DNA from 2 places in the Mesorhizobium sp. WSM4836 genome. Region 2 is predicted to be linked to the other one. Evidence: riboswitches for the same ligand, from Rfam matches in the RefSeq annotation. Region 2 holds a riboswitch; the other holds the start of a gene.
What was found. Region 2 has a riboswitch for thiamine pyrophosphate ahead of thiB (thiamine ABC transporter substrate binding subunit). Riboswitches for the same ligand answer to the same signal wherever they lie in the genome.
Positions count from the first base shown of each region.

Region 1: it holds a riboswitch for thiamine pyrophosphate, as region 2 does, so the genes downstream of both, thiC (phosphomethylpyrimidine synthase ThiC) here and thiB (thiamine ABC transporter substrate binding subunit) in region 2, are expected to answer to the same signal.

Region 1 is NZ_JBVVQF010000017.1:23,728-34,837, reverse strand. Features, by position in the region: gene AC0L2P_RS19925 (adenosylmethionine--8-amino-7-oxononanoate transaminase) at 1-456, shown strand, start outside; gene AC0L2P_RS19920 (beta-ketoacyl-ACP synthase III) at 453-1,436, shown strand; gene AC0L2P_RS19915 (MFS transporter) at 1,784-3,430, shown strand; gene AC0L2P_RS19910 (porin) at 4,971-6,131, shown strand; TPP riboswitch at 6,375-6,491, shown strand; gene thiC (phosphomethylpyrimidine synthase ThiC) at 6,594-8,432, shown strand; gene thiO (glycine oxidase ThiO) at 8,429-9,430, shown strand; gene thiS (sulfur carrier protein ThiS) at 9,399-9,596, shown strand; gene AC0L2P_RS19890 (thiazole synthase) at 9,598-10,371, shown strand; gene AC0L2P_RS19885 (thiamine phosphate synthase) at 10,368-10,973, shown strand; gene AC0L2P_RS19880 (hydroxymethylpyrimidine/phosphomethylpyrimidine kinase) at 10,964-11,110, shown strand, end outside.
Region 2 is NZ_JBVVQF010000037.1:13,371-24,480, forward strand. Features, by position in the region: gene AC0L2P_RS29445 (ABC-F family ATP-binding cassette domain-containing protein) at 41-1,861, opposite strand; gene AC0L2P_RS29450 (thiamine diphosphokinase) at 1,863-2,507, opposite strand; TPP riboswitch at 2,623-2,737, shown strand; gene thiB (thiamine ABC transporter substrate binding subunit) at 2,781-3,794, shown strand; gene thiP (thiamine/thiamine pyrophosphate ABC transporter permease) at 4,050-5,669, shown strand; gene thiQ (thiamine ABC transporter ATP-binding protein) at 5,666-6,457, shown strand; gene AC0L2P_RS29470 (M48 family metalloprotease) at 6,712-8,181, shown strand; gene AC0L2P_RS29475 (RNA polymerase factor sigma-32) at 8,192-9,049, opposite strand; gene AC0L2P_RS29480 (amino acid ABC transporter substrate-binding protein) at 9,377-10,150, shown strand; gene AC0L2P_RS29485 (ABC transporter permease subunit) at 10,272-10,952, shown strand; gene AC0L2P_RS29490 (amino acid ABC transporter ATP-binding protein) at 10,949-11,110, shown strand, end outside.

The sequences.
Region 1 (11,110 bases), on a different contig from region 2:
GCCACACTCGCGACCGATCCGATCTTCCAGGCCCACTATTCCGAGGACCGGCAGAAGACGTTCTTCCACTCGAGCTCCTACACCGCCAACCCGATCGCCTGCGCGGCAGCACTTGCCAATGTCGAGATATGGCGGGAGGAGCCGGTGGCGGAGCGGATTGCGGCCTTGAGCGCCGGGCAGGCCGCCGGACTTCGACGCTTTCGCAACAATACCAACTTCACAGACTGCCGGGCAACCGGCACGATCGCAGCTCTCGATCTGTGCGCCGGCTCGGCCGGTTATCTGGCCGAGATCGGACCAAGGCTGCGCGCTTTCTTCCTCGACCGCGGCCTGCTCGTGCGCCCGCTGGGCAATGTGCTCTATGTTCTGCCGCCCTACTGCATCACCGGCAACGAGCTGGACGGGCTCTATGACGCCATCGAGGAGGCCGGCGAACGCTTCGGTTTCCGGCCATGATGAGATCGTCGACGATTCTCGGCTTGGGTCATCATGCGCCGTCGCGCAAGGTCGAGAATCCGGAAATCGAAATCCGTCTCGGGCTTGAGCCCGGCTGGATCGAGCAGCGGACCGGGATACGCTCGCGCTTCTGGGCAACGGACCAAGACACGTTGTCGGGTCTTGCCGCGCATGCCGGCGAGATGGCGCTGGCGAATGCCGGCATCGACCGCCGCGACATCGGTCTTTTGCTGCTTGCCACCTCGACACCCGATCACCTCTTGCCGCCAAGCGCGCCGCTGGTCGCACATCGCCTGGGACTAGGCCGTGCCGGCGCGATCGATCTGACCGGCGCCTGCGCCGGCTTCATCTATGCGCTGATGTTCGCCGACGGCTTCACCCGCGTTCAAGGCAAAACGACCCTGGTCATCGCCGCCAACATCCTCAGCCGCCGCATCAATCCGGCGGAGCGCGCCAGCGCCGTGCTGTTTGCCGATGCCGCAGGCGCCGTGGTGATCGGTCCGTGCGACGACCCCGATCGGGGCATTCTCGGCGCCTCTGTGAATTCGGATGGCTCGCGCTACGGGCTGATCCAGATTCCCGCCGGCGGAAGCAACACGCCGTTCCATGGCGACCTAGACCTGGCGCAGACCCGGATGACAATGAGTGACGGCCGCGCAGTGTTCAGCAAGGCCGTGGACATGATGACGGCCTGCTCGCAGGACGCGCTCACTTCTGCCCGAATGCTGCCGCGAGACATTGTTCGTTTCGTGCCGCATCAGGCCAATGCTCGGATTTTCGATGTGGTCGGGAGGAACCTCGGAATAGCGGATCAGGCAATCGTCAAGACGGTCGCCGAGTACGGCAACTCTTCCGCCGCGACGATCCCGCTCTCGCTGTCGCTCGCCCATCGGACGCAGCCGTTTCGGGCGGGCGAAAAGATTCTCCTTGCGGCGGCCGGTGCCGGCCTCACCGGAGGCGCCCTCATCCTAGGAATCTAGCGGTACGACGGCCATGAACAGGATTGGTCACGAATGACACTACCAACACGGCCCAATACGAAAAAATTGCGCCGGCAAGTTACATGGGCGCTGGCTCGGTGAACGAGAGCGATCACCCTGCAGACGATTTCTTGTCGAGCAGGACGATCGGTGAGGCTACCTTGCTGGGCGAGGAGGGGTTAGCGCCAGTTCAGGAGAGCGGAGGTATCCGAGCTCATGCGCGCCCTCCTCATTGCGATGAAGTCATCCTAATCGATATGTCGGCCCTTCTGATCCATTGATCAACATCTAACGGTAGTAGGGCAGCCTTGAATTGAATAAGCGGTCCCTCGAAGGCGTCAACCGTCATGCAGTCCGAAAAAAATACTCATCTGCCTGTCTCAACAACGCTCGCTCCATTTCGAAACCAGGTGTTTCGCTCGATCTGGACGGCCACACAAATATCCAGCCTCGGGTGGCTCGTGCAAACGGTCGCTATCAGTTGGCTGATGGCCACGATTTCCGCTTCGGATCTGATGGTTGCACTCGTGCAGGCCGCATCGACCTTACCGGTGTTCTTCCTCTCGATCTTGGCCGGAGCCATCGCTGACAACTTCAGCCGCCGATGGGTGATGTTTGCGGGGCACTGCCTGATCGCATTGGCATCAACGACGCTGATGATTTCCGTGGGTCTGGGATTTGCCGGTCCCTGGCTAATTCTAGGATTAGGGTTCCTGGCCGGCTGCGGCTTTGCCTTGAATGATCCGGCCTGGCACGCTTCTGTTGGCGATATCCTTCACAAGCGCGACATCCCGGCTGCGGTGACGCTTATGTCTGTCGGATACAACATTGTGCGCAGCGTTGGTCCGGCTTTGGGGGGCGTGGTCTTGGCATTTTTTGGACCGCTGGCCGCTTTCGCGTTGGCAGCGCTGAGCGATCTGGCACCGCTAACCGCAATATGGCGCACTAGATGGAATGTTCGCACGTCACCTCTCCCTCGTGAGCGAATGACGATGGCAATTCATGACGGACTGCGCTTCACCGTCATGTCCTTGGAAATCAGGGCAGCGATTGCCCGTGCAACCCTTTTCGGGTTGGCTAGCATCTCCATCCTTGCGCTGCTCCCGCTAGTCGTCCGGGATCAGCTGAAGAGCGGGCCAATCATCTACGGCATCTTGCTGGCCGGCTTCGGCATGGGTGCTTTCATCGCCGGCATGAGCAATAGCTTTCTAAGGCGGATCACGTCTCAAGACAGGCTGGTGTCGTTTGCCTCCGTTGCTTGTGCAGCATGTTGCCTTTCCCTTGCACTCACATCGTCAGTCGCTGTGGCGGCCATTTCGCTGGCACTTGGTGGCGCGGGTTGGCTTATCACCTGGACGGGCATTGACGTGTCGGTGCAGCTGGCCAGCCCAAGGTGGGTCGTTGGCCGCACACTGTCGATCTACTACGCCTTGAGCGCAGGCGGGATGGCGGCCGGCAGCTGGATCTGGGGTACTGTCGCACAGAACTACTCGCTAGGCTGGGCTTTGGAGGGTGCCGCAGGCGCTCTTTTGCTCGTTGCAGCTGCGGGAATATTGTTGCCGGTCCGTCCATGGGAAGAAACGGATCAGGAGAGTTCGGATTTTCACCCGCCGGAGCTGGCACTCGAGTTGAAGCCCAGGAGTGGCCCCATAGTGGTCAAGGTCGAGTATCTTATATCCGAAGAGAATATCGAGACCTTTCTGGGCTACATGCGCACAAGGCGCCATGTTCAGAGCCGTGCCGGTGCGCGAAACTGGACACTCCAGCGCAATCTTCAAACGCCTTCGATTTGGACAGAGACATTCCGCACGCCAACCTGGATGGACTTTCTTCGCCTGAATCATCGGCTCACGGCAGCGGATAAGGAAGTCGGCCAGCGTCTCCTGGCACTGCATGATGGAGAGCGTCCTCCGCAAACAGTGCTTTCGATCGAACGAACCACTGAGGCAGCTCGTACCCGTGCCTCAACAATCGTTTCTCGTCCTCCCAGGTGACGTGATCACGAAGGCGATCGCATCGTGCATTGGGATCTGCTGCGCCGGTCGACTTCGAGCAGCGCGAAGACCGCATCGCCAGTAGGCGAGGCAATGCGTCCGGCGCTCTCTTGCGAATACCCTGCCGCCGCGGGCCCTTGAGGGCGGGGGCAGGAACGGTCGGTTCTGGGCCATCTTCGAGGCGGCGCTCGACGGCAAGAAGGAGGGCATGGGTCTCGAACGCTGGTGCGCGGCCTGCGCACAAGCCGATCAGCATCACCTTCGACGTGCGCTTCAGCCAGCGCTTTGCGGCTCAGAGACCTGCAGGAGGATCTGACCCGCTATCAGCTGGCGCTGGGCCAGCCAGAACCAGGCCCGTTCGAGGACATGATCAAGCATTTCGAATTGCAGCCTGACGAGAGCACTTCGCCCTTCGTGACAGAGCGATCATCGGCAACCTTCGGAAATTTGCCGATAGCGAGGCGTCGTCGTCAACAGAACATTTCGGACGAAGGCCGCCAAGGGACGTGCTACGTCCACGCAAATAGGCGAGATCCGTTGCCGTCTCGGTGTTCGTCTCGACGGCATGCGTCGCAGCGAGGAGTTCGGCTGATTTCAATGAGCGGCGGCGTGGTGCGTCGACCCTCCTCGATCGTTCTTTCGTAACCCTCTCTTCGCCCTGCAAGCGGAAGCGCACCAATGCGGCTCATGTCATCCACTGCCTAGGTAATCCATCGCGTTCAGAGGTCGCGTTTCGGCGCCATTTCCCCCGGCTCGCCTCTTGGCGAGGCTTGGCGTGGTCGCGCTGGATAACACGCCGGCCCCATCCGTCCGGCTCCGTGTCGGCGATCGCGCTATGGGATCCGTCGCCGGTCTTCCGATGGAATTGAGGGCCTGTGACGATGGCAGACCCGGTTCGATCGAGAAGCCTTCCGCTGCTGTCAGCCAGCCTGCATCGTATTCAAACGCAGCGCACTCGGGCGCGCCCTGCTGGTCATAGCGCAACGTGCCCAGAGGCGTCGCTTCGTCGGCTGACAGCGAACAAATGCTGACGGTATCGAACGAAAGTGTCACATATCGAACATACGAACCATGTCCGAAACATCTGTTTTTCGTGCTCAGCGTGACCCCCAAAAGCAAAAAAGAAGAGAGCACGACGAAGTTTCGCCGGGCATTTAAGTGTCAGCGCGAGCTACCTCTTCAGTATGGCACGTCGCTTGCTGCTCTGCATCGAACGCCGACGCCCAACCCACAAATAGCAGAGATGAATAATGGCGATTTGTTCAGAAGTGCTGAATCTAACTGAGTGGCTGAACAGCAGTGTGGAAGCGCAGCGGGGCAAAGCAATAGGCGTCCTGCCTTTCTTTGAGCCTGACACAGGTCGAATCCCACCTTTTTCGGGCAATGCATGACCAAGCATAGTTGTTCTTCCGTAAATCTCCAGTCGTTTGAGCAGTTCGTTTTTGTGCAACAAAAGTTTCAAACGTTCAATTGCGCACTTTTAGCATTCACGAGAACTCATCTTGATGATTATCTTTTAACCTTTGAATGGATATCCGGAATGAACGTAAGCAGCCTTCTTCTCAGCTCAGTTGCGGCCCTGATCTCCGTTTCCGTCGCTCGCGCGGCGGACCAAGTCTCTGCGCCGGACCCGACCGAATACGTCAAGATCTGCGACGTCTACGGTTCGGGCTACTTCCATATCCCCGACACCGAGACCTGCCTGCGCATCGGCGGCTACATCCGTTACGACGTCGGCCTCGGCGATGTCCGATCCTATGACGGGGCAAGAACCACCGATGGGAGCCCTGGCGAGGCTCGGGGCACCTGGCGAAACAACACGCGTTTCACGTTCAAAACTTGGACGCGCCAGGAGACCGAACTCGGCGCACTGAAGACCTATACTGAAAACCGCGTGAACTTCGGCAACCGCAACGCTCATCCGGGTCCGGACAGCCCTCAGAACTATGGCTTCAACAGCGGCGTCAAGTTGGCTTCCGCCTGGATTCAGCTTGGTGGCCTCCGAGTTGGTAAGGACGAGTCGGCCTTCGACACGTTTACAGGCTACGCCGGGAACGTCCTCAATAACGTACTCGTTCCGTACGGCGACTTCGATACCAACGTGGCCCAGTATTACTTCGATGCCGGCAATGGCTTTTCGGCTCTGGTTTCACTTGAACAAGGGTCGGGTGTAGTCGGTACTATCGACAGCCATGTTCCGCACGTCGTCTTCGGCGTAAAACAGACGCAGGGCTGGGGCGCGATCACCGGCGTAATCGCCCGTGACAGCAACTACGATGCTTTGGCCGGCAAGGTCCGCGTCGATTTCAATGTCACAGATGACCTGTCGCTATTCGGAATGTTCGGCTATGGCTCCATTGGCAATCTCAATGATGACCCAACCAATGCAGTCGCCGCTCACGGTCGCGGCTTCTACAAAACTTGGAGCGGCAACTGGGCTTTCTGGGCCGGCTCCACTTACACACTCAACGAGAAAACTTCGTTCAACCTTCAGGTCTCGGGTGATCAGTTCTGGAACTCTGGTGTGGCTGCAAACGTCGCCTACTTGGTCGTTCCAGGTTTCACAGTCACAGCCGAAGTCGACTACGACCACTACAGCAACTTCGGCGCCGGCGCGGTCGACCATTCCCGCGTGAACTGGACTCACGTCGGCAAAAAGAACAGCCTCGGCGGCATACTCCGATTCCAAAGCTCATTTTAAACAACTCCATCTGGTGTCGGCGCCCCAGCGGATCGCCCGAAGGCGATTTACGCGCAAACCTTCGGTGCCGATTGAAGGCGTAATCATCATAAGGACCGATCTTTAGTTCAACCGTTTGCGACCCCTTATCCCTGTCTTCGTCTCCAACGCCTGGTTTGTCGCCGACATATGGTCTGACCGGCTACCGATCATCGCCTCGGCCCGAATGCGCTTGACAAATCGGCGCCGGCCCGTTCAACCTGAAGCATTCACCAGGGGAGTCCCGGCAAGGGGCTGAGATACTGCTGGCTTTCGCGGCGCAGTGACCCGTTGAACCTGATCCAGTTCATACTGGCGTAGGGACGGTGCAAGCGCTTTGCGGGAGTTTACGCCCGAGGTCCTGTTTCGGCAGGTCAACAGAAGCGTCTTTTCATCCTTCCGGCACAGAACTGGATCTCCAATGCTTGAGCAAAGGAGCCTCAGATGAATGCCCTCACTCCCGCCGTCTCGACGGGACCGTTGCCCGCCTCCCGGAAAATCCACAAGCCCGGTGCCATCCACCCGCAGATCAGGGTGCCGATGCGCGAAATCTCCGTCCATCCGACAGCCGGTGAGCCGCCCGTCACCGTTTACGATCCGTCCGGCCCCTATACCGACCCGACTGTCGAAACCAGCATTGAAAACGGCCTTGCACGGCTTCGGCACGAATGGATTACGGCGCGTGGCGATGTCGAAGCCTATGAGGGCCGCCACGTCCGGCCGGAGGACAACGGATTTGCGGCGGGCGAGCGCCTGACGCCGGAGTTTCCCATTCGCAGCCGGCCACTCAGGGCCAAGCAGGGCAAGGCGGTGACCCAGCTTGCCTATGCGCGCGCCGGCATCATCACGCCTGAAATGGAGTTCGTCGCTATCCGCGAGAACCTCGGCCGCGACATCCTGCGTGGCAAGCTTGAGCGGGACGGCGAGGCCTTCGGCGCCGCTATCCCCGACTTCGTCACACCGGAATTCGTGCGCGAGGAAGTGGCGCGCGGACGGGCGATCATTCCCGCCAACATCAATCATCCCGAGAGCGAGCCGATGATCATCGGCCGCAATTTCCTGGTCAAGATCAACGCCAATATCGGCAACTCGGCGGTCACCTCCTCGATGGCCGAAGAGGTCGAAAAGATGGTCTGGGCGATCCGCTGGGGCGCCGATACGGTGATGGACCTGTCGACCGGCCGCAACATCCACAACATCCGCGAATGGATCGTGCGCAATGCGCCGGTGCCGATCGGCACGGTGCCGCTCTACCAGGCGCTGGAGAAGGTCAACGGCATTGCCGAGGACCTGACCTGGGAGGTGTATCGCGACACGCTGATCGAGCAGGCCGAACAGGGCGTCGACTATTTCACCATCCACGCCGGCGTGCGGCTGCACTATATTCCGCTGACCATTGACCGGGTCACGGGCATCGTCTCGCGAGGCGGGTCGATCATGGCCAAATGGTGCCTGCACCATCACCGGGAAAGCTTCCTTTACGAGCATTTCGCGGAAATCTGTGACATCTGCCGCGCCTACGATGTGTCCTTTTCGCTCGGCGACGGCCTTCGTCCCGGGTCGATTGCCGACGCCAATGACGCGGCGCAATTCGCCGAACTGGAAACACTTGGCGAGCTGACGCAGATCGCCTGGGCGAAGGATTGTCAGGTGATGATCGAGGGGCCCGGCCACGTGCCGATGCACAAAATCAAGCAGAACATGGACAAGCAGCTCGCTGTCTGCGGCGAGGCGCCGTTCTATACGCTGGGACCGCTGACGACCGACATCGCGCCGGGCTATGACCACATCACCTCCGGTATCGGCGCCGCCATGATCGGCTGGTTCGGCACCGCCATGCTCTGCTATGTCACGCCGAAGGAACATCTCGGCCTTCCCGATCGCAACGACGTCAAGACCGGCGTGATCACCTACAAGATCGCCGCCCATGCCGCCGACCTGGCGAAGGGTCACCCGGCGGCGAACCTCCGCGACGACGCGCTGTCGCGGGCCAGATTCGAGTTCCGCTGGGAGGATCAGTTCAACCTGTCGCTCGATCCGGAAACCGCGCGGTCCTTCCATGACCAGACCTTGCCCAAGGAGGCGCACAAGCTGGCGCATTTCTGCTCGATGTGCGGGCCGAAATTCTGTTCGATGCGCATTTCCCACGACATCCGCGCCGAGGCGCAGAAGGAGGGCATGGCGGCGATGGCGGCGAAGTACCGCAAGGGCGGTGACCTCTACGTGCCGGCGGAAGAGACCGGCGCAGCGCTTATGCCTTCGGAGGCGCATGAGCGATCATGAGGGTGTTGGTCAAAGGGGCCGGCGTCGCTGGCCTCACCGCAGCTTTCGAGCTCGCTACGCGCGGCGCGGCTGTGACGGTTGCCGAGACAAGGCACAGCCTTGGCGGCAATGCGTCATGGTTCGCCGGCGGCATGCTGGCGCCCTGGTGCGAGCGTGAAAGCGCCGAGCAGTCCGTGCTCGATCTCGGACGCGACGCCGCCGACTGGTGGGATGCGGCAACACCCGGTCAAGTGACACGAGCCGGAACACTGGTCGTGGCCGCGCCACGCGATGCGGGCGAGCTCGACCGGTTCGCCCGCCGCACGTCGGGCCATCGGTGCGTCGATGAAGATGAAATCGCGTTGCTGGAGCCCGACCTCGCCGGCCGCTTCCGTCGTGGATTGCTCTTCCCCGACGAAGCCCATCTCGACCCGCGCCAGGCGATGGCGGCACTGCATGACAGACTGGCAGCGATGGGCGTCGAGTTCCGCTTCGGCGCCGACGCCCGGCTTGGCTCCGGTTTCGATCGCCGGATCGACTGCACGGGCATGGCGGCGGAAGACGACCGACTGCGTGGCGTTCGTGGCGAAATGCTGATCCTGCGCACGCCCGATATGTCACTGTCGCGCCCGGTCCGGCTTCTTCACCCGCGCTTTCCCCTCTATCTGGTGCCGCGCACTGACCACCATTTTATGGCCGGCGCGACGATGATCGAGACCCAGTCCGCTGGACGGGTCACGGCGCGTTCCATGATGGAGCTTTTGAGCGCGACCTATACCCTCCATCCGGCCTTTGGTGAGGCCGAGATCGTTGAAACCGGTGTCGGCGTCCGTCCAGCCTTTCCCGACAATCTGCCGCGTGTCGAAGCACGCGGAAACACCGTCGCGATCAACGGGCTTTATCGCCATGGCTTTCTTCTCGCGCCCGCCATGGCGCGCCAGGCGGCCGAACTCGTCTTCAGTCACGACAAGACCTTGGAGCTCGCCAATGAAACTGATCGTCAACGGCCAAGCGCTTGAGATTGACGCCTCAACGCTGGCCGAACTGCTTGCCGCGCTCGACTATGCAGGCGATTGGCTGGCGACGGCCGTCAACAGCGACCTCGTGCACAAAGCCAACCGGGCGGAGTTCCAGTTGAGCGACGGCGACCGGATCGAAATCCTCTCACCGATGCAGGGAGGCTAGCATGTTCGAGCTTCTCGGGACGACGCTTTCCTCTCGGCTGTTTCTCGGCACGGCTCAATATCCATCGCCCGCCATCCTTGCCGATGCGGTCCAGGCATCGGGCACCTCGGTGGTGACCGTATCCCTACGGCGTGAGATGGCCGGCGGCAGGGACGGCGAAAAGTTCTGGTCGCTGATCCGCTCGCTTGGCACAAGAATCCTGCCCAACACGGCCGGCTGCCACTCCGTCAAGGAAGCGGTCACGACGGCGAGAATGGCGCGCGAGGTGTTCGGGACGACCTGGATCAAGCTCGAGGTGATCGGCAACCACGACACGCTGCAGCCTGATGTGTTCGGCCTGGTCGAAGCCGCCCGCATCCTGTGCGAGGACGGCTTTTCGGTGTTCCCCTATACCACCGACGACCTTATTGTCGCCGAGCGGCTGCTGGAGGCGGGCTGCAAGGTCTTGATGCCGTGGTGCGCACCGATCGGTTCCGCTCTCGGACCGACCAACATAACGGCGCTGCGCTTGATGCGCGGACATCTCCCTGGCGTCCCGCTGATTGTGGACGCTGGCCTGGGGCGGCCGTCGCATGCGGCGACCGTCATGGAACTCGGCTTTGACGCCGTGCTCCTGAACACGGCGGTCGCCAGGGCAGCCGATCCAGTCGGCATGGCGCGCGCATTCGGCAAAGCAGTCGAAGCCGGCCGCGAAGCCTTCCTTTCCGGAATGCTCGAACCGCGCGACGTCGCCGTGCCATCGACACCGACGATCGGCAGGGCGGTTTTTTCATGAAGCTCGATCCCTTCTACCTGATCGTCGACAGCGCTGCCTGGATCGAACGGCTGGCGCCGCTCGGCGTCAAGCTGGTTCAGCTTCGCATCAAAAGCATGAATGAGACCGGGTTGCGCGCCGAAATCCGAAAATCGAAGGCCTTGTGTGCCCAACACAAATGCCAGCTCATCGTCAACGATCATTGGCGCCTGGCAATCGAGGAAGGCTGCGACTTCGTGCATCTCGGCCAGGAAGATCTGCAAACCGCCGACCTCTCAAGGATACGGTCAGCCGGTGTCAGGCTCGGGTTGAGCACGCATGATCATGTCGAGCTGGCAACCGCCATTTTTGCCGATCCCGACTATGTTGCGCTGGGTCCGATCTATCCCACCATCTTGAAGAAAATGAAGTGGGCACCGCAAGGGCTAGAGCGGATCAGCGAGTGGAAGCGGCGGGTGGCGCCAATTCCATTAGTCACTATCGGCGGCCTCAACCCTGGCCGCCTCGACGGCGTCTTTGAAGCCGGCGCCGACAGCGCCGCAGTGGTCACCGACATCACTTTGAGCTCCGATCCCGAAGCGCGCACCAGGGAGTGGATCGAAAAGACGGACCGATGGCGATGAGACGAGAACCGCATGTGCTTGTCGTTGGGGGGTCGGATTCCAGCGGGGGTGCTGGAATAGCACGCGATATCGAAACGATCGCATCCATTGGCGTGCGCACCTGTCTGGCCGTCACTGCGCTAACGGTGCAAACGCAC
Region 2 (11,110 bases):
ACCTGTCCAGTCGCAATGACAAGGTGTTTGAGCTCGCGAATTACCCCTCCATCTCCTCGCGCAGCATCTCGAGTTCCAGCCATTCCTCCTCGAGCGCTGCCAGTGTGACGCGCTCCTTGTCGAGCGCGGCAATCGTCTTCTGGAACGAGGCCGGGTCGCGCTCGTAATAGGCCGGATCGGCGATGTTGTTCTCCAGCCGCGAGATCGAGGACGACACCGCCTCGATCTTTTTGGGTAAGTTTTCCAGCGCGAATTTCTGCTTAAAGGACAGTTTTCTGGCCGGGCCCTTGGGAGCGGCCGCTTCGCTCCTGCTTGCCGCGGTCGCTTCGCTGGTCTCTGCCTTCGGCCGCGCCTTGCGGTCGTCCAGCCTGGTGCCGCCGCGCTGCGCCAGCATGTCGGAATAGCCGCCGGCGTATTCGACCCAGCGGCCGTCGCCATCCGGCGCGATGATGCTGGTCACGGTGCGGTCGAGGAAATCGCGATCGTGGCTGACCAGGATCACCGTGCCGGCAAAACCGGCGACCAGTTCCTGCAGCAATTCCAGCGTCTCCATGTCGAGGTCGTTGGTCGGCTCGTCGAGCACAAGCAGGTTTGCCGGCCGCGCCAAGACGCGTGCGAGGATCAGCCGTGCCCGCTCGCCGCCCGAAAGCTCGCGCACCGGCGTGCGCGCCTGTTCCGGCTTGAACAGGAAGTCCTTCATGTAGGAGACGACATGCCGCTGTTCGCCATTGATGACGAGGTTCTCGCCGCGCCCGTCGGTGAGATACTGCGCCAAGGTCTCCTGCGGGTCGACGGCCTCGCGCTTCTGGTCGAGCGTGGCGATCTCCAGATTGGTGCCGAGCCGCACCGTGCCCGCGTCCGGCTTCAGTTCGCCGGTCAGCATCTTCAAAAGCGTCGTCTTGCCGGCGCCGTTCGGCCCGACCAGGCCGACGCGATCGCCGCGCTGGATGCGGATCGAAAATCCCTTGACCACGGTCAGATCGCCAAAGCTCTTCTCGATGTTCCTGGCTTCGATCACCAGCTTGCCGGATTCGGCGGCGTCGCTGGCTGTCATCGTCGCCGTACCCTCGGCGCCGCGATGACCACGAAAACGCTGGCGCATGGTTTGCAACTCGCCGAGCCGGCGCATGTTGCGCTTGCGCCGCGCCGTCACGCCGTAGCGCAGCCAGTGCTCCTCGCGCACGATCTGGCGGCCGAGCTTGTGCTGCTCGCGCTCTTCCTCCTCCAGCACGGCGTCGCGCCATTCCTCGAAATAGGCAAAGCCCTTGTCGAGACGGCGGGTCTGGCCGCGGTCGAGCCAGATTGTAGCGCGCGACACGCGCTCGAGAAAACGGCGGTCATGCGAGATGACGACCAGTGCCGAGGAGGTGCGGGCAAGCTCCTCCTCCAGCCATTCGATAACCGAGAGGTCGAGATGATTGGTCGGCTCATCGAGGAGGAGAATGTCGGGCTCGGGCGCCATGACGCGGGCGAGCGCGGCGCGCCTCGCCTCACCGCCGGAGAGGTCGTTCGGCCGTTCCTCGCCGGTCAGGCCGAGATGCTCCATCAGATAGGTGGCGCGGTAGGGATCGTCGGCAGGCCCGAGCCCCGCCTCGACATAGGCGCGGACGGTCGCAAAATCTTCCATGTCGGGCATTTGCGGCAAGTAGCGCACCGTCGCCGAAGGCTGGCGGAAGACTTCGCAGTCCTGCGGTTCGATCAGCCCGGCGGCAATCTTGAGGAGGGTCGATTTGCCCGAGCCGTTGCGGCCGACCAGGGCGATCTTGTCGCCAGCCGAGGCCGTCAAGGCGGCACCGTCGAGCAGCGGCGTGCCGCCGAAGGTCAGCTTAATCCCGTCGAGATTTAGAAGTGGCGGCGCCATATCAGCTTTCAGGTAGGGGAAAAGGATGCGCGAGCAGCAGCGCGCGGCCGCTGGCCAGCGCGATTTCCAGCCGGCCCCTGACCTCGTTGGAAATGGTCAGCGACGAGCCGAACACAACCTCGACATTGTCGAGCGGCCATTTGGCGCCGGTGACGCTCAGGCCGGCGAGGTCGGAGAAGCCGAGCACCGAAAACAGTGTACCGTCGGCATAGTCGAAGCCCGCCTTGCCGGGCAGCAAGGGGACGCCTTCCTGTGCGCCGCTGGTCAAAAGCACTTCCGTCCCGCTTTCCGCCAGCCGGACGCTCAACGCCAGATGCAGGAAGATGTGGTCGGTGCGTTTGCCGCCGAAGGCGCCTGCGAGCACAAGGCTGGTCGCACCACGCTCGAGCGCGGCGGCGATAGCGAGTTCACCGTCGGTCTTGTCTTTTTCGGCGGGAAACACCTGCCGTGGCACGGCGGCCAGGTCCTCCGGCAACTCGGCAGGCACCGAATCGAAATCGCCGACCCAGAGTTCCGGCCTCAGGCCCAGCATACGAGCATGGCCGATGCCGGCATCGGCAGCGATGACGCGCGAGCCTTCGACTTGGCGGTCGAGCAACGGCGTGCGGATGAGATCGCCGCCAAGCAGGATGGTGAATGTGCTCATATCTCGTGGCCCTTACCAGCCCTGCCCCACAAACGGAAGATCAAACGGCAGGCTGGGCTTTGGATGCCCGGCAAACTTCCGCTTGCGCAGCAGTTCGGCCGGGCCTATGTGTCGCAACGCTCTAACGGGGTGCCGGACGCGATTTTCGCGGACCGGCTGAGAGGCAAGACCGCCAACCCGCTGAACCTGATCCGGTTTGTACCGGCGGAGGGATTAGACGTTTCGGACAGCCCGACGCCTCAATTCCTTTCAACGCGAACGAAGGAGGCGCCGATGCGCAGTTTTTTCCACTCTCTTGTCTCGACTGTCCTGCTTGCGGCATCCGCGCTCGCCCTGCCCGGGCAGGCATCGGCGCAGGACAGGCTGACCGTCTATACTTATGAAAGCTTCACTGCCGATTGGGGTCCGGGGCCGGCAGTGAAGAAGGCCTTCGAGGCCGAATGCGGATGCGTCGTCGAATTCGTCTCGGTCGCCGACGGGGTTGCGCTGCTCAACCGTGTGAAGCTGGAAGGCGCTGCGACCAAGGCCGATATCGTGCTTGGCCTCGATACCAATTTGACGGCGGAGGCCAAGGCAACCGGCCTGTTTTCGCCGCACGGCGCCGTGTCTGACGTGAGCGTGCCAGGCGGCTGGAGCGACGATATTTTCGTGCCGTTCGACTATGGCTATTTCGCCGTCGTCTACGATACCGAAAAACTGAAGAGCCCGCCGAAGAGCCTCAGGGAATTGGTCGAGGGCGATGCCGGCGACAAGATCGTCATCCAGGATCCGCGCACCTCGACGCCGGGCCTTGGCCTGCTGTTGTGGGTCAAGTCGGTCTATGGCGACAAGGCGCCGGAAGCCTGGGCCAAGCTCAAGCCGAAGGTGCTGACGGTGACGCCGGGCTGGAGCGAGGCCTACGGCTTGTTCACCAAGGGCGAAGCGCCGATGGTGCTGTCGTATACCACCTCGCCGGCCTACCACATGGTCGCCGAAAATACCGAGCGCTACCAGGCAACGTCCTTCGAGGAAGGCGAATATCTGCAGATCGAGGTTGCGGGGATCACCACCAAGGGTGCGAAGAACCCGCTGGCGGAAAAGTTCGTCGCCTTCATGACCGGGCCGAAATTCCAGGACGTCATTCCCGAAACCAACTGGATGTTCCCGGCCGGCAAAACCGACAAGCCGCTCAATCCGGCGTTTGACAAGCTAGTCAAGCCGACCAAGACGTTGCTGTTCAGTCCGGAAGAGGTCGCGGCCAATCGTAAGGCCTGGGTCGATGAGTGGCTTGCGGCGATGAGCAAGTAGGATTGGCCGACTGATCGAAGATGGTTGCTCTACGGCGCCCCCCTTTGTCCTCCCGGTCATCTCCCCCACGAGGGGGGAGATTGGCAGCTTCGGCGTTTCGCTCAGTCCTGCAACGTTGGAGATTGGCTAAGGCCGAAATGACCACCAATTTCCCCCCTCGTGGGGGAGATGCCAACCTTTGGCGAACAGGGCAGGACAGAGGGGGGCGCGAAGAAACGCTGTCCTCGCTAAGAATCTCGAATCTGGCGGTCTAGCGTGCAACGCGCGTCATCACCCGACTCCCGCGTCGTCGCCGGCATTGTCGCGCTCGCCGCCATCGCGCTGCTGATCGGCGGGGCATTCGCCGGGCTGGCCATCGAAGCCGCACGCGACCCTTCCGGCGCCGCCTCCGCTTTCGATTCCTATCTCTTGCGCGTCGCCCGTTTCACGCTCTGGCAGGCGGTACTTTCTACCCTGCTCTCCGTCGCGCCGGCGCTGTTCGTCGCGCGTGCCCTGTCGCGGCATCCACAGTTTTTCGGGCGAGGCTTCATCCTGCAGCTTTTCGCGCTGCCCCTGGCGCTGCCGGCCATTGTTGCCGCACTCGGTGTCCTGGCACTCTATGGCCGCGCCGGCTATTTTGCCGGCATGCTCAGCACGCTTGGCGGTCAGAACTGGCCCGGCATCTACGGCCTGTCGGGCATCCTCGTCGCCCATGTCTTTTTCAACCTGCCGCTGGCAACGCGGCTGTTCCTGGAAGCATTGCAGACCGTGCCGGCCGACCAATGGCGGCTGGCGAGTCAGCTCGGCATGGGTGCTGCGCCGGCCTTCCGGCTGATCGAGTGGCCGCCGCTGCGCGCGGCCCTGCCGGGCATCGCCGGGCTTGTTTTCATGCTGTGCATCACTTCCTTCACCATCGTGCTTACGCTCGGCGGCGGACCCAGCGCGACGACGCTGGAGGTTGCCATCTACCAGGCGCTGCGTTTCGACTTCGACCCGGCGCGGGCGGTGACGCTGACCTTGTTGCAGATTGCCCTGACCTTCGTGGTCGTGCTGGCACTGACGCGGCTTGGCGCCAACACGACCGGCGACGCCAATCTGCAGGTGGCGCCGCGCCGGTATTTTTCAGCCGGTGCGGCCGAGACCGTGCTGAACGCGCTGGTGATCGGGCTGGCGGTGCTGTTTGTCGCCGGGCCGATGGCGGCCACGCTGGCGGCCGGGCTTGGCGCCGATCTCGGCCGGCTGGCCGGCGAGAACGTGGTGCGGCAAGCGACGGCGACCAGTGCCGTGCTCGCCCTCCTGTCGGCGTTGCTCTCTCTGGCGTTATCGCTGTCGCTGGTCATGGCGCGCCGGGCGCTGGCGCTCACCCGGCGGACAGGCCGGCGGACACTGCTCGAACATCTGGCCGATACCGGTGCGGGGTTCGTCCTCGTGGTGCCGCCCATCGTCATCGGCGCCGGCTGGTTCCTGCTCCTGCGCATCGTCAGCGATGTCTTTGCGATCGCCCCCGTCATGGTGGTGGCGGTCAATGCGGTGATGGCGATGCCCTTCGCCATCCGCGCCATCCGCCCTGCCTATGACGCGGCGAGCGAACGCCACGAACGGCTCTGTGCACAGCTTGGCATCTCGGGCTGGAACCGGTTGCGGCTGGTCGACTGGCCGTCGCTGCGACGGCCGCTCGCCACCGGCTTCGCCTTCGCTATGGCGCTGTCGCTCGGCGATCTCGGCGTCATTGCGCTGTTCGGCAGCGATTCCGTGCAGACTTTGCCCTATCTGCTGCTGGCGCGCATGGGCAGTTACCGCACCGAGGATGCGGCCGGGCTGGCGCTGCTGCTCGGCCTTGTCTGCCTGGCGCTGGTGCTGACCGCGGACTGGCTGGGAAGGAGGGAGAAATCATGATGCCGATCAGCCCGGAACGGTCCATTTCGGTGGAAAAAGGCGCGGCGGTGCGGCTCGACAATGTCTCGTTCAGCTATGGCGAAACGCCGCTTACATTCGACGTCGATTTCCCGGCCTCGGAGATCACCGCCATCATGGGGCCGAGCGGTTCGGGAAAGTCGACGCTGCTCAATCTGGTGGCCGGTTTCGAGGCGCCGCGGTCGGGCCGGGTGCTGATCGGCGGCGCCCATGTCAGCAATGCGCCGCCCTCAGCGCGGCCGGTATCGATGGTGTTCCAGGAAAACAACCTGTTTGCCCATCTTTCCGTCGAGCAGAACGTCGGGCTCGGCCGCTCGCCTTCGCTCAGACTGAGCGAGGCTGATCGCGCCGCAATCGCCGCAGCGCTGAAGCGCGTCGGCCTTGCCGGCAAGGAAAGCCGGCTGCCGCGCGAACTCTCCGGCGGCGAGCGCCAGCGCGTCGCACTCGCCCGGGTCCTGGTGCGTGACCGGCCGGTGCTGTTGCTCGACGAGCCGTTCGCTTCGCTCGGACCGGCACTGCGCGACGACATGCTCGACCTGGTGGCCGATGTCCATTCAGAGCAGCGCATGACGGTGCTGTTCGTGACGCACCAGCCGGACGATGCGCGCCGTATCGGCCACAAAATGGTTTTCCTGGATGGTGGCACGGTTGCTGCGACCGGCACCGCCGCTGATTTTTTCGTCGGGGCTGGACCGGATGCATTCCGACGCTATATCGGCTCGGGTCCGTTTGCGGCTGGATCACGAGATGTTGCCCGGAAGCGGACATAATTTATGGTCAAACCGGTGGAAGGCGAAGCGGCGCTTGCTTGCCATGGTCGAGGTAGTGTGGCTAGGTCCGCCAGGAGCTGGTCCGCCCTAGAGCGTGATTTGCCCTTGCTGCCTCGTATCTGTCGGACGCACGAAGGACGCCACAGCACTTGATTTTGCGCGTGATGCTTTTCGGAAATCGCACCTGATTTTCGTGGTCACGTGCCAGGACTTGAAAGGAAGCCGACCTGCCGACCGGCATCGACAATCGGAGGCTGAAGCCGCTGGCGCGCTTTGTGGCGCTGGCCAGCCTTGCCGTGGCGCTGGCAAGCTGCCAGATGTTCACGCCTCCCGACGTGCAGGAATCGGGCTTCCAGCCCTCCGACAAGCCGATCACGGTCGACAATGTCGCCGCCAACAGCAAGCTCGCCCAACTGGCGAAGGCGCAGCACCCGCGAATCCTTGCCACCTATGGCGGCGAGTATTCCGACCCGATGCTCGAGCGCATGGTGGCCAAGGTCGTCGGCAGACTGACCGTTGTGTCGGCCAACCCGACCCAGACCTACCGCATCACCATTCTCAACTCGCCCAACGTCAATGCCTTCGCGCTGCCGGGCGGCTATCTCTACATCACCCGCGGCCTGCTGGCGTTGGCCAACGATTCAGCCGAGCTTGCCGCCGTCATTGCGCATGAGATGGGCCATGTTACGGCCAATCATGGTCTGCAGCGCCAGCAGCTGGAAGCCGAGGAGGGGTTGGCGACCAAGGTCGTTTCGGATGTGCTCGGCGACAACCCGACCGCCAAGGCGGCGCTGATCCGCGGCAAGCTTAGGCTGGCCCAATTCTCGCGCAATCAGGAGCTGGAGGCCGACGCCATCGGCATCAAATCGATCGGCGAAGCCGGCCTCGACCCTTACGCCGCCGGCCGCTTCTTGCAGTCGATGTCGGCCTATACCGATTTCCGCTCGATCAGCGGCGCCACCGACGCCAGCCTCGACTTCCTGGCGACGCACCCCAACACGCCGCAGCGTATCGATCTCGCGCAGCGCCACGCCCGCCAGTTCGGTGCGCCCGGTGTCGGATCGCGCGATCGCGAATCGTTCCTTGCAGGCATAGACGGGCTGCTTTACGGCGACACGCCGGAGGAAGGCTATGTGCGCGGCGAAACCTTCCTGCATCCTGGCCTCGGCGTGTCGTTCTCGGTGCCCAACGGCTTCATCATCGACAATTCGGCGGCGGCGGTAACGGCGACCGGCCCGGGCGACATCGCAATCCGCTTCGACGGCGTCTCGATGGACAAGGACCGCTCGCTGACCGACTACATCCGCAGCGGCTGGGTTGCCGGCCTCGACGAGAGCAGCGTGCGCCAGGAGACGATCAACGGCAACGAAGCGGCAACCGCGCATGCCGGCGCCGACGGCTGGCAATTCGACATTGCGGTGATCCGTGCCGGAGGCCAGGTCTACCGCTTGCTGACCGCGGCGCCTTCGGCCAGCACCTCGCTGAGCACGGTGGCGCGCTCGGTCAGCGGCTCGTTCCGCATCCTGAGTGCTGCCGACAAGGCGGCGTTGAAGCCGCTGCGTATCCGCATCGTCACGGTGCAGGCCGGCCAGACAATGGGCTCGCTCGCCGCACAGATGGTCGGCGTCGACCGCAAGCTGGATCTGTTCAGGGTGCTCAACGCGCTGTCGCCGGGTGCTGCCGTTTCGGCCGGCGACAAGGTCAAGATCGTCACCGACAAATAGCCGACGCGATTCAGGCCGCTAGAAATTCCGGGTTCTGCTTCACCAGTGCCGCCTTGAGCTTTTCCATGGCGCGCGCCTCGATCTGGCGGACACGTTCCTTGGAGATGCCGAGTGTTTCGCCGAGGGCTTCGAGCGTCGCGCCCTCGTCGCTCAGCCGGCGCTCCTCGATAATCCTGAGTTCTCGCGCATTGAGCGCGCCGAGCGCCGTCTTCAGCCAGACAGAGCGGCGTTCGACGTCGATCGTGTCGCTCACAACCTCATCGGGCAGCGGGTCATCCGAAACCAGGAACTCCATCCGCTCTGTAGCGCCCGCATCGTCGGCAAGCGGCGTGTTGAGCGAACTGTCGGGCGCCGAAAGTCGGGAATCCATCATCGCCACATCGGCCTCGGATACCCCGAGAGCCGCCGACACTTCGCGGTAGAGCGTGGCATTCGACGTCTGCTCGGCGCCGTTTGCCAGGCGGGCGCGCAGGCGCCGCAGGTTGAAGAACAGCGCCTTTTGCGCGGAGCTGGTGCCGCCGCGCACGATCGACCAGTTGCGCAGGATATAGTCCTGCATCGAGGCCCGAATCCACCAGGTCGCATAGGTCGAGAACCGCACCTCGCGCTCTGGCTCGAAACGGGCCGCTGCCTCCAGCAGTCCGACATGGCCTTCCTGGATCAGGTCGCCCAGCGGAAGGCCGTAGTGGCGAAACCGCGACGCCATGGAAATGACCAGCCGCATATGCGCGACGGTGATGCGGTGCAGCGCGTGCTGGTCATTGTTTTCCTTCCAGCGCAGCGCCAGGAGATGCTCTTCGTCACGTTCCAGATAAGGGGCTTTCATCGCCGCGCGAACCATGGTCCGTCCTGCACTGTCTTCCATCATGCCGCGCTCCTGCTTCAGGCGTTGCGGTGCAATCGCAGAATCGTGAGTTGGCGCCGATGGTTGAAATGGCGGCGCCGCGCCCTACAACAGCGAAGAACGTGCCATGCGGGGGAATGTTCCCCCGGACTGTCATGTCGATTGCGCCGTTCCAGGCGATTCGCCACCGGCCTTGACCCAGCCGGATGGCGCCGGGAGATTCTGGTTAGAATGGGATTTCAAGGGCGCGAGATTTTTGAAATTTAATTTCTTATTCCGGCATCGCGCATCTGTCATTTTCCGGCACTCGCAATGACGCCGGAGATCGGCCAAGGACGGGATCACAGAAAAATGAAATGGCTCACATCGCTCATTGTCGCCGGAACGCTGCAGCTTCTGACCATCGCCGCCGGTCATGCCGGCGGCAATCTCGACCACATCAAGCAGTCCGGCGTCTTCAAGGTCGGCACGGAAGGGACCTATGCGCCCTTCACCTATCATGATGCTTCCGGCGCGCTGGTCGGCTTCGACGTCGAGATCGCGCGGGCCATCGCCGAGCGCCTCGGCGTCAAAGCCCAGTTCCTCGAAGGCAAATGGGACGGGCTGATCGCCGGTCTCGATGCCAACCGCTACGATGCCGTCATCAACGAGGTCGGCATCACCGAGGCGCGCAAGGCCAAATATGACTTTTCGGATCCCTACATCGCCTCCAAGGCTGTGCTGATCGTGCGTGGCGACAACACCGATATCAAAGGTTTCGCCGATCTCAAGGGCAAGAAGGCGGCGCAGTCGCTGACTTCGAATTTCGGCAAGCTGGCTGAAACCAGCGGCGCCGAGCTCGTCGGCACCGATGGGTTCGACCAGTCGATCCAGTTGCTCCTTACCGGCCGCGCCGACGCCACCATCAACGACAGCCTGTCCTTCCTCGATTTCAAGAAGCACAAGCCAGACGCCAATGTGAAGATTGCCGCCCAGGAAGAAAACGCCGACTATTCTGGCGTCATCGTGCGCAAGGGCGATCCGGAACTGGTGGCCGCCATCAACAAGGCGCTGGCCGACATCAAGGCCGACGGCACTTACCAGAAAATCGCCGACACCTATTTCGGCCAGGACGTTTCGAAGTAAAACGGCTTTTCTCGTGTGGCCGAATGCCGGCCCGCGTCGTTCATATCGCGGCGAGCTGTCTTTGACGGCCCGCCGCTTTCGCGTGATATGAGCGACGGCAATCTGGCAAGGAGGAGCCTTCGTGCCGCACTGGCTGCAATTGATGCTGGAATCCCTGCCTACGCTGCTGTGGGCTGCACTGATCTTCACCGTGCCGTTGACGCTGCTGTCGTTTGCATTCGGTCTTGTTCTCGGCCTGGTCGTGGCGCTTGCCCGGCTGTTCGGTCCCAAACCGCTGGTCGCCGTGGTCCGCTTCTACGTCTGGATATTCCGCGGCACGCCGCTTCTCGTGCAACTTTTCCTTATCTTCTACGGCCTGCCATCGGTCGGCATCCTGCTCGACGCCTTTCCGGCAGCACTGATCGGCTTCACCTTGAACATTGGCGCATATTCCTCGGAAATCATCCGCGCCGTCATCGGTTCGGTGCCCAAGGGCCAGTGGGAAGCGGCCTATTCGATCGGCATGACCTGGGCCCAGGCAATGCGGCGCACCATTCTTCCACAGGCGGGGCGCGTCGCCGTGCCGCCGCTGTCCAACACCTTCATCTCGCTGGTCAAGGACACTTCGCTCGCCGCCGCCATCACCGTGCCGGAGATGTTCCAGGCAGCGCAGCGCATCGTCGCCACCACCTATGAGCCGCTGATCCTCTATGTCGAGGCAGCGGCCCTCTATCTGGTCATGAGCTCCGTGCTGTCGGCCTTGCAGGCGCGGCTGGAAACGCGACTCAACCGCTACGGCGGCTTCCTGGAGGCGCGCGCATGATCGGCCTGACCAACATCGAAAAGCGTTTCGGCGACAATTTGGTGCTGAAGGGCGTGACCGTCACCATCGAGGAAGGCAGCGTCACGGCTCTGGTCGGGCCGTCGGGCGGCGGGAAAAGCACGCTTTTGCGCTGTATCAACCTGCTCGAGCTGCCGACG